DNA from 2 places in the Microbacterium sp. KKR3/1 genome. Region 2 is predicted to be linked to the other one. Evidence: riboswitches for the same ligand, from Rfam matches in the RefSeq annotation. Region 2 holds a riboswitch; the other holds the start of a gene.
The links. A riboswitch is a leader RNA that binds a small molecule or an ion and turns the genes downstream of it on or off. The one in region 2 is predicted to bind thiamine pyrophosphate.
Positions count from the first base shown of each region.

Region 1: linked by a shared signal. The riboswitch ahead of LVJ59_RS12215 (ECF transporter S component) and the one ahead of thiM (hydroxyethylthiazole kinase) in region 2 are both predicted to bind thiamine pyrophosphate.

Region 1 covers NZ_JAJSDW010000002.1:113,968-117,159, forward strand. Annotated here, with positions in the region: gene LVJ59_RS18120 (D-alanyl-D-alanine carboxypeptidase) at 1-1,198, opposite strand, end outside; TPP riboswitch at 1,281-1,392, shown strand; gene LVJ59_RS12215 (ECF transporter S component) at 1,383-2,036, shown strand; gene LVJ59_RS12220 (ABC transporter ATP-binding protein) at 2,033-3,192, shown strand, end outside.
Region 2 covers NZ_JAJSDW010000003.1:16,168-19,359, reverse strand. Annotated here, with positions in the region: gene pheT (phenylalanine--tRNA ligase subunit beta) at 1-804, shown strand, start outside; gene LVJ59_RS14945 (NAD-dependent epimerase/dehydratase family protein) at 878-1,840, shown strand; TPP riboswitch at 1,847-1,940, shown strand; gene thiM (hydroxyethylthiazole kinase) at 1,931-2,779, shown strand; gene LVJ59_RS14935 (bifunctional hydroxymethylpyrimidine kinase/phosphomethylpyrimidine kinase) at 2,776-3,192, shown strand, end outside.

The DNA of each region.
Region 1 (3,192 bases), on a different contig from region 2:
TGACCACCGTGATGTCGGTGAGCGCACGATCGCGCAGCCACACCTCGGCGGCGGCCGCGAACTCCTGGTCCGAGCCCCAGATCTCGGACACCAGCCGGTCGATGTAGTTGTTCGCCGACCCGAGGAGTGTGCCCTGGAGCATCTGGTACTCGGTGAGGACGCCGTCGACGGGGACATCGAGTGCAGACTGATCGCTGCGCCGGTAGTTCCAGTAGTCCACGCTGTCGCCGTAGGTGAAGCCGAACTCCGGCCCCTGCTCGCCGAGGGCGAGGGGCATGCGGTCGAGCACCATCAAGCTGCTCACGACCTTGGTGATGCTCGCGATGCTCACCGGATCGGTGATCGACGCCGCGGTGGTGAGCCCGGCGATGCCGACGGACGCGCTGCCCTCACTCGGCCAGGTGATCGTCGCGGCGGGAGCGGGAACCGTGTCGAACTCGACGGACTGCGCCGTCGGCGGAACCTCGTGCAGCGGCCAGAGCAAAGTCGTGCCCGCATAGCCGGCGACCAGCGCGGTGAGCGCGACCAGCGGCACCAGGATTCCCGGGCGAGCGATGGCCGGCCGCAGGCGAGCCCCACGGAGGAGCCCGCCGTTCTGTTCGGTTTCCGGGGTCTGCTCGAACGTCGCCGTGGCCGTGTGCGCACCGACGGCGGCGGCATCGACCCAGGTCAGTGCGGTCGCGCCCGTCGTGCCGTCGGCCCACTGCACGGCCGCGCCGTCGACGAGCGCCTCGGCCTCATCGGGCTCCTGCGCCTCCTCACCCTCGCCGCGTCGGCGGGGCTGGAAGGGCGGCTTCGTGAGTGGCGGAGTCGCGGGACCATCCGCCGGCTCCGGGTCGAGCGCCGGCTCCGGGTCGTGCACGGGCTCCGGGTCGAGCACGGGCTCCGGATCGGACGCCGGCGCGGGGTCGTCTGGCGAAGCCGTGCCGTGGCGTCGTGCGGGCGTCCGGTCCACAGTGAACAGCGCGCCGATCGCGGCGGCGTCGACCGGGACGGCGGAGACGACGGAGGGATCCGACGGGGGCGTGTCGCCGGCGAAGAGTCGATCGGCGGCGAAGGGTGCGGCGCTCTCCGATGCGGGGGCGGCGGGGTCCGACGCGATCGCCAGGTCGTCCACAGGCCCGGAGGGGGCGGCCGTCCGCGAGCCGTCGTCGCTGACGACGCCCGTCGCCTCGTCGGCGGGATCTGAAGCGGTCACTCGTTTACGGTACCCAATCCCCGGCGTGTTCCGCGGCGCGAAGCCCTGTCGCCACGCCGGTGTCGCCACCGGGTAAGATCATCAGCACAACCACGGGAGTCCGGCGAGCCGGGCTGAGAGGGAGCGAATCGCGCTTCGACCGTCGAACCTGATCTGGGTCATGCCAGCGCAGGGAGGAGTTCAGATGAGTACGTCCACGTCCGCATCCGCGAAGCAGACATCCGCCGCGAACGGTCTGCGACCCACGTCGATCTGGCGCTGGCGCGTCGTCGACATCGTCGTCGCCGCCGTCCTCGGCGTCGCGATCGGCCTCGTCTTCTGGGGCTGGAACACCATCGGCTACGCCTGGTTCGGCGCCGCTGACGCCCTGACCCCGGGTCTCGGCGGCATCGCCGTCGGCATCTGGCTGCTCGGCGGCGTCGTCGGCGGCCTCGTGATCCGCAAGCCGGGCGCCGCGCTGGTGGTCGAGCTGGTCGCGGCGATCGTGTCGATGCTGATCGGCAACGTGTGGGGCGTCTCGACCGTGCTGTCTGGCATCGTGCAGGGCCTCGGTGCGGAGATCATCTTCGCGCTGTTCTTCTATCGTCGTTTCGGCATCGTGGTCGCCGCGCTCGCGGGTGTCGGCGCAGCGGTCGCCGCCTGGGTGTTCGAGCTGTTCTACGGCAGCTCGCCGAACATCCTGAAGTCGCTCGAGTTCAACACCATCTATCTGGTCAGCGTCGTCATCTCGGGCGCGATCCTCGCGGGCGTGGTCGGGTGGCTGCTCGTGCGCGCCCTCGCCGTCACCGGCGCACTCAACCGCTTCGCCGTCGGGCGAGAGCACGTGCGCGAGGTCTGAGCGTGAGCTTCGCCGCCCCGGCCCGCGTGCAGGCTGCGGGCTGGGGCTGGCGGTATGCCGGTCGAAAGTGCCCAGCCGTCGCCGACGTCTCGTTCACGATCGACCCGGGCGAGCGGGTGCTGCTTCTCGGCGCATCGGGCGCGGGCAAGTCGACTCTGCTCGCCGGTCTCGCCGGCGTCCTGGGTGGCGATGACGAGGGGGAGCGCACCGGTGCCCTGCGCATCGACGGCGCGTCCCCGGAATCGCGGCACGGTCGCGTGGGGCTCGTCCTCCAGGACCCCGATGCCGGAATCGTGCTGTCGAAAGTCGGCGATGATGTGGCGTTCGGCTGTGAGAATCTCGGTGTCGCGGCGTCCGAGATCCCGGGCCGAGTCGCGGAGGCTCTCGACGCCGTGGGCCTCGACGTCTCGCCGCAGCGTCCCACGAAGGCGCTCTCGGGCGGCCAGAAGCAGCGACTGGTGCTGGCCGGCGTGCTCGCGATGCGCCCGGGCCTGCTGCTGCTCGACGAGCCGACCGCGAACCTCGACCCCGAGGGCGTGCGCGAGGTGCGGGCGAGTGTCGAGCGGGCGGTGATCTCCTCCGGTGCGACACTGATCGTCGTCGAGCATCGCACGCCGGTCTGGGTCGATCTGATGACGCGTGTGATCGTGCTGGCGGCCGACGGCGGGCTGCTCGCGGATGGGACGCCCGAGCACGTGTTCGCGGTCCACGGCGATGTGCTCGCCGATGCCGGGGTGTGGGTGCCCGAGCGGGGCATCGACCTGCCCGTGCTGGAGCGGGTGACGGCACCCGATGCGCTCTCCGCCCCCGGGCTCTCGATTGCGAGGGAAACGGGCGTCGTCGTGCAGGCGGGACTCGACCTGCACGTACCGCGAGCGAACGCGACCGTGATCACCGGGCCCAACGGGGCGGGCAAATCGACCCTTGCGCTCACGCTCGCCGGACTCATCCCCGAAGAAGCAGGAGAGGTGCGGTCGGCACCCGAGTTGGCGGGGCGCAAAGGCACCCGCCCGATCCGGTGGACGTCGCGCGAGTTGCTCACCCGTATCGGCATGGTCTTCCAGGAGCCGGAGCACCAGTTCCTCACCCAGACACTGCGTGACGAGCTCGCTGTCGGTCCGCGCGCGCTCGGCTGGGACCGTGCGAGGACGGACGC
Region 2 (3,192 bases):
CTGCTGCAGACCGCGCACCGCAACATCTCGCGCGGGCTCACCGACCTCGCGATCTTCGAGACGGGCGTCGTCTTCCTGCCCGAGCCCGGTGTGGAGTACGGTACGGAGGATGTGCCGCCCCTGGGGGAGCGCCCGTCGGAAGAGACGCTCGCCGCGCTGAACGCCTCAATCCCGCCGCAGCACCGGTTCGTCTCGGCGCTGCTCACCGGCCACGTGTCACCGCGCCAGCCCGGTCGCCCGGCCGAACCCGCCGGTTTGGTCGAGGCGCTGGACGCCGTCCGTGTGATCGCCGCCGCCGCCGGAGTCGAGATCGACGTCGTGCAGGCCGAGCGTGCCGCACTCCACCCCGGCCGCACCGGATCCCTCCGGATCGCGGAGGAAGAGGTCGGCTACGTCGGCGAGCTGCACCCCGCGGTGGCGGAGGGGGCCGACCTCCCCGGCCGTGCGACCGTGTTCGAGCTGGACCTCGACCGCGTCCTGTCGCTCGCGGGCGGCCGTGTCGTGGCCGCGTCGCTGTCGACGTTCCCTGCTGCCACGCAGGACGTCTCGCTGACGTTGCCGGCCGAGGTTCCCGCCGCGGATGTGCAGGCGGCTCTCGCTGAGGGCGCCGGTGCGATGCTCGAGTCCGTGCGTCTCGTCGACGACTATCGCGGGGAGGGGGTGCCGGAAGGCTCCAAGAGCCTGACGTTCGCCCTGCGGTTCCGTGCCGACGACCGCACCCTCACCGCTGCGGAGGCCACCGAGGCCAAGCTCGCGGGCGTCGCGGTGGCGGCCGAACGGTTCGGGGCGGCGCTGCGCGACTGAGCACGACCTCGGGCGCAATCTGCTCTGAGCGGAAGCTCTTTCGCGTGTGGTCGATTCCTGCTGACATGGAGCCATGTCGGATGTGCTGATCCTCGGCGGTACGGGCTGGCTCTCGGGGCGGATCGCGCGTCGATGGGTCGATGCCGGTGCGGCAGTGACCTGTCTCGCCCGCGGAACACGACCTGCGCCCGAGGGTGCCGAGCTCGTGCGCGGAGACCGGGAGGCTGCCGAGGCGTACGACGCACTCGCGCAGCGCGACTGGGACCATGTGGTCGACATCTCCTCGCAAGCGTCGCACGTCGCTCTTGCCGTCGACGCTCTCGGTGAGCGTGCCGCACGGTGGACGTATGTGTCCTCGATGTCCGTGTACGCCGATGATGAGACGGTCGGGGCCGACGAATCAGCTCCCCGTCATCCGCCCGCCCGTCCCGGAGACGTCTACGAGTACGGGGCGCAGAAGGCCGCGGCCGAAGACGCCGTCTCGGCGCTCGGAGCGCGGGCCTTCATCGTGCGCCCCGGGCTCATCGTCGGGGACGGAGATCCGAGCGACAGGTTCGGATACTGGGCGGCGGCGTTCACGCGCGCCGGCGCGGAGCCGGTGCTGCTGCCACCGCTCGAGGGGAGAGCTGCGCAGGTGATCGATGTCGACGACCTGGCCGAGTTCATCGTGACGGTGACGCGGAGCGGGGTGGTGAACGCGATCGGTGACAGGCATTCGCTCGCCGACGTGCTGGAGGCGGTACGTTCGGCAGCAGGGCACTCCGGTGACACGGTCGTCGCCGACGAGGACTGGCTCGTCGCTCGGGAGGTCGAGCACTGGGCCGGACCGCGGTCGCTTCCGCTGTGGCTGCCGCCGGAGATGACGGGATTCATGACGCGGTCCAACGCAGCGTTCCGTGCGTCGGGAGGCTCGCTCCGCGCCCTCGCCGACACGATCGGGCGGGTCATCGTCGATGAGCGCGCCCGCGGCGTCGATCGGCCGCGACGTGCCGGACTCACCCGGGCGGAGGAACGCGCACTCCTGGCCGATCGCTAGACTGCGAGCAGTGACACGGGGTGCCGCATCCGCGGCTGAGAACAGACCCGTCGAACCTGATCTAGTTCGTACTAGCGAAGGGATGTCGCGATGAGCGATCTTCTGCGTCCTGAATCCACCACCGATCTCGTCGGCTCCGCCGCGGCGCTGTGGGAGGTGGTGCGTGAGGCTCCGCCCTTGACGCATTGCATCACCAACGCGGTCGTCACGGGGTTCACCGCCAACGTGCTGCTCGCCGCCGGTGCGGCACCCGCGATGGTCGACATCGTCGGCGAGGCCGAGCTGTTCGCCGGGGTCGCCTCCGGCCTGCTGATCAACCTCGGCACGCCCACGCCGGAGCAGCGGGCTGCGATCCTCGAAGCCGTCGCCGGCGCGACCGCGTCCGGGACACCGTGGGTGCTCGATCCGGTCGCGATCGGCACCCTGCCGATCCGCACGACGCTGGCGCATGACCTGGCCAATCAGCGCCCGACCGCGATCCGAGGCAACGCCTCCGAGATCCTCGCCCTCGCCGGAGTCAGCGCGGGTGGCCGAGGTGTCGACGCGACGGACAGTACGGATGCCGCTGCCGACGCTGCGGCTGCCCTGGCGACGAGGACGGGTGCCGTGGTCGCGGTCTCGGGTCCGGTCGATCTCCTCACCGACGGCGAGCGGGTCCTGCGACTCGCGAACGGTCATGAGCTCCTGACCAGGGTCACCGGCGGCGGTTGTGCCCTCGGCGCAGTCATGGCCGCGCTCCTCGGCGCCGCCAGGGTGACGGGGCACGATGCGCTCACGGCGGTCGCCGCCGCGAGCCTCGGATACACGATCGCCGCCGAGCATGCCGCAACGACAGCACGGGGTCCGGGCAGTTTCGCGGTCTCGCTGCTGGATGCACTCGCAGCGCTGCGCCCGGAAGACCTCGTCGCCGAGGCTCGCGTCGAGAGCGGTGCGCGGTGACCGCCGATCTCTCGCTCTATCTCGTGACCGATCCCGAACTCTGCGGTGATCGTGGTGTCGTCGAGACCGTCCGTCAGGCTGTGGAGGGTGGTGTGCGCGTCGTCCAGGTGCGGGACAAGACCGCGACGGAGGCCGAGATCGTCGAACAGCTGATCGCGGTGTCGCGGGCGATCGACGGACGGGCGCTCCTCGTCGTGAACGACCGGTTGGATGCTGCCGTCGCCGCCCGCGAACGGGGTGCGCGCGTCGACGGCGTGCATCTGGGGCAGGGCGATGCGTCCGTGCGGCGGGCGCGCGAGGTACTGGGACCCGATGCGCTGATCGGCCTCACGGCGAACAGTGCCGCGCACCTCGAGGCCGTTCTCGCCCTGCCGGTGGGGACGGTCGACTACCTGGGTGTCGGTGTGATCCGT